DNA from 3 places in the Labrys sedimenti genome. Region 3 is predicted to be linked to each of the others. Evidence: predicted binding sites of a transcription regulator. Region 3 holds the regulator's gene; each other region holds the start of a gene.
The links. The regulator LexA, encoded in region 3, represses DNA repair genes until DNA is damaged. The targets are predictions, from matches to a motif close to TGTTCNNNNTGTGTTCNG.
Positions count from the first base shown of each region.

Region 1: the regulator LexA is predicted to act here: its motif matches at 1,534-1,551, upstream of dinB (DNA polymerase IV).
Region 2: the regulator LexA is predicted to act here: its motif matches at 1,633-1,650, upstream of U1R88_RS25445 (PA0069 family radical SAM protein).

Region 1 is NZ_JAXOUF010000004.1:395,579-398,853, reverse strand. It holds gene U1R88_RS16785 (hypothetical protein) at 1-1,273, opposite strand, end outside; gene dinB (DNA polymerase IV) at 1,573-2,844, shown strand; gene U1R88_RS16775 (DUF1236 domain-containing protein) at 2,875-3,275, opposite strand, start outside.
Region 2 is NZ_JAXOUF010000011.1:135,803-139,077, reverse strand. It holds gene U1R88_RS25450 (hypothetical protein) at 1-391, shown strand, start outside; gene U1R88_RS25445 (PA0069 family radical SAM protein) at 473-1,597, opposite strand; gene U1R88_RS25440 (glycosyltransferase family protein) at 1,781-2,293, shown strand; gene U1R88_RS25435 (ABC transporter ATP-binding protein) at 2,377-3,275, opposite strand, start outside.
Region 3 is NZ_JAXOUF010000001.1:1,122,507-1,125,781, reverse strand. It holds gene U1R88_RS05480 (calcium-binding protein) at 1-304, shown strand, start outside; gene U1R88_RS05475 (TOBE domain-containing protein) at 521-727, shown strand; gene U1R88_RS05470 (pentapeptide repeat-containing protein) at 839-1,522, opposite strand; gene lexA (transcriptional repressor LexA) at 1,551-2,273, opposite strand; gene U1R88_RS05460 (molybdopterin molybdotransferase MoeA) at 2,386-3,275, opposite strand, start outside.

The DNA of each region.
Region 1 (3,275 bases), on a different contig from region 3:
TGGCTTCCACGCTGATCTTTAGGAGCGAGAAGGCGCTTGCGAAACGGGCGGGAGGCGGCGTCTTGCGGGTCTTGGCATTCGCCTCGCGATAGACGCTGATCAGCACGTTTGCGGCTCGTTGCAGATGCTCCTGATGTTGGCTGAACAGCTTCAGCATGCGCGCGCGATTGGCGATGATGGCTTCATACTCGCCCCGCCGCAGGGATAGATCGCTGCTGATATCCTGCATCCTGTCCTGATATTCGTCTCGGACGTCTTTCAGGTTTTCATCGAGTTCCGCCCTGCGGTCGCGATAGGCGTCCCTGGCCGCTTCGAGCCGGTGCTGAACTTCTGCATAGCCGGGATAGGCGTCCGAAAAGGTCAAGCTGTCGATCAGCGCGACCACCGAGAACATCAGGCCGAGCCCGAAAAACAGCCAGGAATTGAGGTCGCGCAACTGCAAAGGGCTGGTGGCCATGACCTGCATGACGCGCTCGCCGCCCCCCTCCAGGAATTGGGCGGATACGTCGCGATAGTGGGCCAAAGCGAGATTGAGGCCGAGAGCGAAGGCCACGTAGAAGCAGAAGGCCAGCACCCCCAAGGCTTTGCGGAACACGCTGTTGTGGGCAATCTGCTTGACGCCGAAATGGCCGATGATGAAGGTGCCGAAGATATTGAGGGCGGCAAAGGAGATGGCTTCGGTTACGCCGCCGAGCAGGCCCTGTTCGCTGCCCTTGGCCAGGAAGTTGCCGTTCGCAAACGCTTCCACCACGAACATCACGATGAGAAGGGCGATTTTCAGGAAGGTCGTTGCGCCACCGTGGACACGGGCGGTGCGGTCGATCTTGTGCTTGCGCCGGAAGGTCTGCTGCTCTGCGTCGAGGTCGCGCAGGTTGCGGCGCAGCGCATAAAGGTCGTCGCGCCCCGCGCGGGCCTCCAGCTTGAAATCGCCGACGGCGGCCGGGGCGGTATGCTGGATCTGCGTGAACCTGTCCTCAAAATCGAGAGCCGCCAGGCGTTCGGCATAGGTGCGCAACTCGTCCTCGATGGTGGCATGAGCGGCCTTCTTGGCGGCCTCGATGCGCTCGATGATCTGGGTCTCGACAGAGTCCATCGTCTCGGACGACGTCGCAGGTTCCTCGTTGCCGCCACGTTCTCTCCCCCGGCCGGCAAGGTTGAGCTCGGCAGCGAGCCGATCCGTGTCGATATCCGCAAAGGTCTCGATCGAGGGACGCTTGTCGTGAGAAGGCTTCGTGATCCCCTGCAACAGGCGGGCGAGGGCAGTGCTCTTCAAGATGCAATATCCAGAAACTCAAACGAAATAATCGGTCGGGATTTCAGCCGACAGCGTAGTTATATAGGCAGTGTTGCGCGTATCATAGCGGTGGTTTTGCAGCCGTGGCCCTCGATTGCGGGGGAATGAACACGGCGCCCATCACGATGGATACGAGACTGCTCGCGGACTCCATCGAACTTTTCGGCCTCGCTGATGTACCATTCGGGCGCGCCGGGGCCGCCAGCCCCTTCCGGGACCTTGACTTTGCTCCCATTGACCAGAACAAATAGGAAACATCTGATGTGGGATTTCAGATCATGGAAACCCCTGCCACCGTCCTCCATGCCGACCTCGATGCCTTCTATGCCTCCGTCGAGCAACTCCTCGATCCCAATCTGCGCGGAAGGCCGATCGCCGTCGGCGGCGGGGTGGTGCTGGCGGCGAGCTACGAGGCCAGGGCGTTCGGGGTGCGTGGCGGCATGTCGGGCCGCAAGGCACGCGAGCTTTGTCCGCAACTCGTTTTCGTCGGCGGCCACTTTGACGAATATCAGCGCCTTGGCGACGCGGCGATCGCCATACTGGGGGACTTCACGCCGCTGGTGGAGCGCATTTCGATCGATGAGGCTTTCGCCGATGTCGCCGGCTGCACCCATCTTTTCGGGACACCGGCCGATATCGCTGCCACCATTCGAGGGCGCGTGCGCACGGAGTTGGGCCTGCCGATCTCCATTGGCGTCGCACGGACAAAGCACCTGGCCAAGATCGCTTCCCAGGTTGCAAAGCCGGATGGCCTCGTCGTCGTCGATCCCGCGCGTGAGCTCGACTTCCTTCATGACCTCCCTGTCGGCCTGATGTGGGGTGTCGGGCCGGTGACCGAAGCCAGGCTCAAGGATCGCGGCATTCTCACCATCGGCCAGCTCGCCAAGACGCCGGGCCATTCGATCGAGCGGCTTCTGGGCCGCGCAGCTGGGGAAAAGCTCCGCTCGCTCGCCTCGAACCGGGATCCCCGCCAGATCCGCACGCAGCACCGGGCCCGATCCGCCGGCGCGCAATCCGCGCTGGGGCGGCAGCCCGCCATCGCACGCGTGTTCGTGCCGGCCGTGCTTCAGCTTGCCGATCGGGTCGCCTCGCGCCTTCGTGCCAAGGCCTTGGCCGGCTGGACCGTGACAGTGCGTGTCCGGTTCGCCGACATGCGCGCCATCACGCGGTCGGTAACGCTCGAGGCGCCAGTCGCAGCGACGATTGTGCTGGCGGAGATTGCCACCAGGCTGGTGCGCACCGCGCTTGCCGACCACCCGCGAGAAACCATCATCACGCTGGTTGCGGTTTCCGTTTCCCATTTGCATAAAGAGCGGGAGACTCAGCTCGATCTTCCGCTCACCCTTCCCGGCGAGAAAAGGCGGCCCGGCGGAGTAGCGCGCGAGTCGGCCGATCGCGCCATGGATCTCATTCGCCAACGCTTCGGGCGCGACGCGGTAGGGTACGCTACGGCGGCGCTGGATCGAAAGCGATCCGTTCCGGATGCCTTCCGAGAACTTGCTCAGAAAGATTTGGGTGACCGTGAGGCGGACGGACAAGCAGGGCCATGACGAGGCACGGCCCCGCTCTCGGTAACCTGTTTATTGCACGATCTGCACGATCCGCCGCGTTCCTGGATCGACAAGGACGACCTCGTCATTCACATACGCGTATCGATAGCTGATAGGCCCATACTCTGCGGGCACTTCGTAATATTCAACACCTTCGGAGGGCAGGACCGTGCCAACCGCGACCGGTTGATCGTACGTGAATACGCGGGGATGCTGCTCGATCACATATTTCTTGAACCGAGGCCTTTCCTTAATACCAATCAAGCCGTTGATCCCGCCGGTAACTGCGCCCACCGCTCCACCGACGACACCGCCGACCGGCCCCGCGGCGTCGTTACCCTGTTCGGCCCCTTCCTTCGCTCCGGGCAATACACCCTGGGCGAATACTGCCGAAGGTGCAGCGATGCAAAGAGCCAAGCTCGTGACGAAAA
Region 2 (3,275 bases), on a different contig from region 3:
GGCATCCGCCCCAAACCCGGCTCCGGCCAAGGCCGGCCTGCACTCCGACAATGTGTTCGATCGTCTGGTGCATGACGAGGAGGATGTCGTCGGCCTCCTCGCTTTCTCCCTTTCTATGCAGAACAAGCGTGACTGGCTGGCGGCGTTCAAGAAGGAGGTCGGGCGTGACCCGACGCCTCAGGAACTTGCCGCCTATGACATTGGCGAGCGGATCGATCGTCGCCTGGCGACCTATCGCAAGCTTGCCGAGCACGCCTTGGCTGGCAATTCCTTCTGGGCCTCGGCGACGCTCACACCGGTGAGCGAATTGCCCGGCCCGTCCGTGAGCGAGCCTTCCTCGGCGCCGGCCAAGCCTCAACGCTCGTCCTGGTTCAGCGGTAGCAAGGGTTGATTGCCGGCAGTTCTTGAGATGGCGGAGTGGACGAGGACCGTTTCTTGGGCAATTTGACTGAGGGAGGGAATATCCGCCCGCTCAGAACAGCGCCAATTGTTCGCCCATCCGCACCGGGCGGGTGAATAGGTCGGTGCGCAGCTTCAGCCGCCTTGCATTGATGCCGAGCCGCGCAGCGGCCAGTTCGAAGCGCCGGCCGATCATCCAGGCATAGGGCCCGGTTCCCGACATGCGCAGGCCCCAGCGTGAATCATAGTCCTTGCCGTCGCGGCTCGAGCGCATCAGCGAGAAGACATGGTTCATGGCATCGGGGCGATGCTCGTTGAGCCAATCGCGCATCAGGCCGGAAATCTCCAGCGGCAGGCGCAGCATGACGTAACCTGCCTCGCGTGCGCCCGCCGCATGGGCCGCATCGAGGATGCGCTCGATTTCGGCATCGTTGATCTTGGGGATGATCGGCGCCACCATCACCGTCACGGGAATGCCGGCATCGGCCAGCTGGCGCATGGCCTTCAGGCGCAGGGACGGCGTCGCCGCGCGCGGTTCGAGCGAGCGCGAAAGCTTGGCGTCGAGGGTGGTCACCGACAAGGCGACTTTGACGAGACCGCGGCGGGCCAGGCGTGCGAGAATGTCGATGTCGCGCGTGATCAGGCCCGATTTGGTGACGATACCGACCGGATGGCTGGTTCTATCAAGGACCTCCAGAATGGAACGGGTGATGCCGCGCTGGCGCTCGATCGGCTGGTAGGGATCGGTGTTGGTGCCCATCGCGATGGTGCGCGGCTGGTAGTTCTTCGCCGACAATTCCTTTTCCAGCAGGGCAGCGGCATTCGGCTTGGCGAACAGTTTGGTCTCGAAGTCGAGCCCTGGCGAAAGGCCCATATGCGCATGGGTCGGCCTGGCGAAGCAATAGACGCAGCCATGCTCGCAACCGCGATAGGGGTTGATCGAGCGGTCGAAGGAGATGTCCGGCGAGTCGTTGAAGGTGATGATCTTGCGAGCCTGCTCCTGCTGGATCTCGGTGCGCAGGGTCGGCAGTTCCTCGATCGAGTTCCAGCCGTCATCCTCGATGAAGCGCGAGAGCCCCTCGAAGCGCCCGCTGGCATTGGAGCCGGCGCCGCGCCCCCGTCGCCGCTCGATGTCGACCACGGTCGTGCCCACCGGCACCGCATCGGTAAGAGAGACCTTGCTTATCGGCACGCCCATGGCCGCCTCCGCGAATCAAATTTCTCTGTTCTCATTAGAACAAAAAGAGAACATTTGGGCAAGGGAAACGAAAATGCCAATCATTTGAGCAGGATCGCGCATTCGCGCCCCTCACGCCGCGCGGTGGCGCGTGATATGCGGACGCTTGAGAAAAGTGACCGTTCCAGACGGACCAGACCTGCCATGATCAGTGTCGTCATTGCCGCAAACGGCCAGGAAGTCGCGCTGGCGGAAACGCTGGCTGCCCTCGTTCCGGCGGCGGCTGACGGTTTCGTGCGCGAGGTGGTGGTGGCGGAAGCCGGGCCGTCGCAGGGTACGCGGCTGGTGGCCGATGCGGTCGGTTGCGTCATCGTCGAGGGCGATGCCAGGGCCGGCCTCGAGGCTGCCCGCAGCGACTGGGTGCTGATGATGGCGCCAGGCGTCCGGCTGGAAAGCGATTGGTTCCGCGAAGCCGGCGCGATGATGCAGCGATTGCAAAGAGCCAGTGACCGGCCGGTTGCGATGTTGTTTCGGGGCGCGGTCGACGATTACGGCTGGCGGGCAAGGCTCCGCGAGATCGTGCTCAAGCTGTCGCGCGGGCGCAGGCGGAGGCAGGCCGTGCTGGCACCGCGCAAGGCGCTGCTGGCGGGCGAGCGCCTGGGAACCCACGCCTTGCGGGCACGCGCTTTTACGGGCGGGGTCGGGGCGGGGAGCTGAAATCTGGGATCGCAGGCTTCCAGCCTGCTCTTGAGCGGTTCGCGTTTCCAAGAGCAGGCTGGAAGCCTGCGATCCCAGAGGAATTATCGCCGCAGCGAAGCACCTTTCCCGTCGAAGACATGGCACAGCGCGGGGTCGGCGCGTAGCGGCACGGCTTCGCCATGGCGGACCCGCAACTGGCCGGGAGCCGAAATGGTCAGGTTCTCCCCGCCTGTCGTGGTTGCGTAGAGCACGGTTTCTCCGCCGAGATGCTCGACCAGATGGACCTTGACCTCCCCGAGCGCCTCGCCGGCCTCGCCGCCAACCAGGATATGCTCGGGGCGGACGCCGAAGGTGACCGGGGTCGCCGCATTGGCACCCGGCAGTGGCGTGCCAAGGCGTACGGTTTGGCCGGCGACCTCGACGGCGTCGCCGGTCCCGGAGAGGCGCCCGGTGAGAAAATTCATCTTGGGCGAGCCGATGAAGCCGGCCACGAACTGGTTGGCCGGAGCGTTGTAGAGGTCGAGCGGCGCGCCGACCTGCATCACCACGCCGTCGCGCAGCACCACGATCTTGTCGGCCATGGTCATCGCCTCGACCTGGTCATGGGTGACATAGATCATGGTGTTGCCGAGGTCCTGGTGCAGCTTGGCGATCTCCACGCGCATCTGCACGCGCAATTCAGCATCGAGATTGGAAAGCGGTTCGTCGAACAGGAAGATGCGCGGTTCGCGCACGATCGCCCGCCCGATGGCGACGCGCTGGCGCTGACCGCCGGACAGGGCCTTGGGGCGGCGCTGCAGATAATCCTCGATCTTGAGGATGCTGGCGGCATGACGCACCCGTTTCTCGATTTCGGCACGCTTGTAGCCGGCGGTTTCCAACCCGAAGGCCAGGTTCTTGTACACCGTCATGTGGGGATAGAGGGCATAGGACTGGAACACCATGGCGATGCCGCGGCGCGAAGCGGGGACGTTGTTCATGCGCTCGCCGTCGATGGTGA
Region 3 (3,275 bases):
GGGTGTCAAGGACAGCGGATTGACCCGGGCGGCAACCGACACGATCATGGACTTCACCCAAGGCGAGGACAAGATCGACCTCAGCAGCATCGACGCCAACAGTTCGGTAGCCGGTTTTCAGGAGTTCCACAGCCTGATCGCCAATAGCGATTTCACCGGCTCGTCGGGTGAACTGCGTTATATCTTCCAGGGTGGGCAGACCATGCTCCAGGGCGATATAAACGGTGACAAGAAGGCGGATTTTCAGATCGCGATCCAGGGCACGGTCAATTTGCAAAGCAGCGACATCATCGGTCTTTCCTGAGCATCGGCTGTACCGCGTCTGAGCGAGAAGGCGGCCGCCCCTACGGGCCTCTGCCCGCAATTTTCAGGGTAACGGCCGCGCGTTTTGAGGCGGTTACCCTGATCGTGTCGCCGTCTGGAAGGGGCGGCGGACACACCAATTTCACCAGTATTTGCCGGTGGACATTGCTTCGAGAATGATGATGATCGCGTTTTTCGCGTCGCCAAGGGAAGTTTCATGAAAATCAGCGCCCGCAACCAGATCAAGGGTACGATCAAGAGCGTGACGAAAGGGCAGACCACTTCCCATATCCAACTCGAGGTCAACGGTACCATCATTACCGCGTCGATCACCAACGAGGCCGTCGACGACCTCAATCTCAAGCCCGGCCAGAACGCCTATGCCGTCATCAAGGCCTCAGATGTCATGATTGCAGTCGACTGACCTGCCTTCCCGTTTCATGCCGACTTTCGGCAGTGCTCGGGCGGATAGTGGTTCGAGCACCCCTGGTTGTCTGATGTCGAGCCGATGAGCCTGTAAATTCCGGACGTTTTGTCAGGCAATCCGCAAGCCCAGTTCGGCCAGCAACTGGCCGGCCTGGCCTTTCGAGATCGTAGCGCCCTTGAAATAGAGGGCATCTCCCAGCCTCAGTCCACCGAGATCGGCGCCGCGCAGGTCGGCCCCCTCGAAGCGGGTGTCGGCCAGATTCGCATCGCGCAGGCTGCATTCCTCGAAGGTCGCCTCGCGAAAGTCGCATTGGCGTAAATCGGCCTGGGTGAAGTCGAGACGACGCAGCACGGCCTTGCGGAAGGAAAAGGCCGGCAGTTTGGCCGACATCAGCAGAACCTCCTCGAAAACCAGCCCCAGCGCCGAGATCTCCGAGAGGTCTGCGCCCGTCAGCTTGCAACCGATGAATGTCGCCGAAGCCGCCTTGGCACGCCGGAAGCTGGTATTGCTGTAATCACCGGTGCGGAAGTTCGCTTCCTCCAGATCCGTGCCACGGAAATCGGCGCCGCTCGCCTTGCAGTTGCGCCAGAGCGTATTGGCAAGCTTGGCGCCGACCAGCTTGGCGTTTCTAAGGATGCAACGCTCGAATACCCAATGAGAGAGATCGAGACGCGAAAGATCGCACTCCTCCATCTCGCAATCGACGACGGAATGGGGAAGCTTCGTCGCGACTAGGTCTTCGACATCGCGGCGCTGCAGGCTGCGGTTCGCGATTGCGCGAAGCGCACTCATGACCGGCAGGCCTTGGCGTCGGCCACACTCAGTAGCGACGGAACAAACCGACCAGCTTGCCCTGGATCTGCACCCGGTCGGGCCCGAAGATACGAGTTTCATAGGCCGGGTTGGCAGCCTCCAGTGCGATGGAGGCTCCGCGCTTGCGCAGGCGCTTGAGCGTGGCTTCCTCGTCATCGATCAGAGCCACGACGATGTCGCCGGTATCGGCATGGTCCTGGCGGCGGATGAGTACGGTGTCATTGTCGAAGATACCGGCCTCGATCATGGAATCGCCACGGACCTCCAGAGCGAAATGATCGCCGGAGGACAGCATTTCCGGCGTGACGCTGATGGTGTGGCTCTTGGACTGGATGGCGGAGACCGGCGTGCCGGCGGCAATGCGCCCCATCACCGGGACAAGGACCGGCCGGCCGACCTCGTCGTCAATTTCAGGCCTGACGGGGCGCACCTTGCCGAGATTGCCCTCGATCACATTGGGACGGAAACCGCGCTGGGAAGAGGCCAGCGACAGGCCGCCACCGCTCGGTACTGCCGATTCGGGCAGGCGCACCACTTCGAGCGCTCGAGCGCGATTGGGCAGGCGCCGAATGAAGCCACGCTCTTCCAGCGCCATGATCAGGCGGTGAATGCCAGACTTGGACCTGAGGTCCAGCGCTTCCTTCATCTCGTCGAAGGAAGGAGGCACACCCTGTTCTTTCAGGCGCTCATGAATGAACCGAAGCAATTCATGTTGTTTCTTGGTCAGCATGGCTATCCCGTCGTGGCGGCCGCGAATCACGGTGAAGGTGTAAACAAAACAAGAACAGTGCTACATGTTCCTACTGTGTTCTGCAACAATGAAGTTCAGGTTAAAGACGTGGTCAATAGCCTGCCGTGCGGAGATCGATGATCTCGCAGGTCTCACCCGCCTTTGCTTCGGGTGCGAAGGGCGGCCGGATCACCAGGCAATCGGCATGCTGCATCACGCTGACGAGCGACGAATCCTGCAATGTTAATGGCTCCACCTTGAGGATGTCTGACGTATCGTCAAGCAGGAAGCGGGCGCGAATATAGTCCTCGCGAATATCGTTGGCCGGCCAGGAACGGGCAAAGACGGCCTTGCGGCGTGGCGGGCCTGCGTCGGAACGGCCAAGCAACGTGCGCAGCAGCGGCACAAGAAAGAGGACGCCGCAAACCACGGAGGAGACCGGATTGCCCGGCAGTCCGAGAATGTGCATGGCACCGAGCCGCCCATGCAGCAGCGGCTTGCCTGGCCGCATCGCGATTTTCCAGAAGCCGAGCCGCATGCCTTCGCGGGTCAGTGCGGTCTGGATCAGATCGTGATCGCCGACGGATGCGCCGCCGATGGTGACGAGCACATCGGCCTTTTCGGCGCGAGCTCGCTTGATGGCGGCTTCCAGGGCCGGAAAGTCGTCGCTGGCGATGCCGAGGTCGAGCACTTCGCCGCCTTCGGCTTCGACGAGGGCGCGGATGGCGAAGTTGTTGGAGGCGACGATCTGGTTCTCGCCGATGGCTTGGCCGGGGAGCACCAGTTCATCGCCGGTGGCGAGGATGGCGACCTTGGGGCGGCGATGGACGGGCAGGCGAGGGTGGTTCATCGCCGCTGCAAGGGCAATGTCGCGGGGGCCGATGACGGTACCTGGTGCCAGCGCTTCCTTGCCTTCGGCAAAGTCCAGGCCGCGGGCTCGGATATGCTGGCCGGGCTTGGCCGTGGCTTCGACGAGGACCTGGTTGCCCTCCCGGCGGGTCT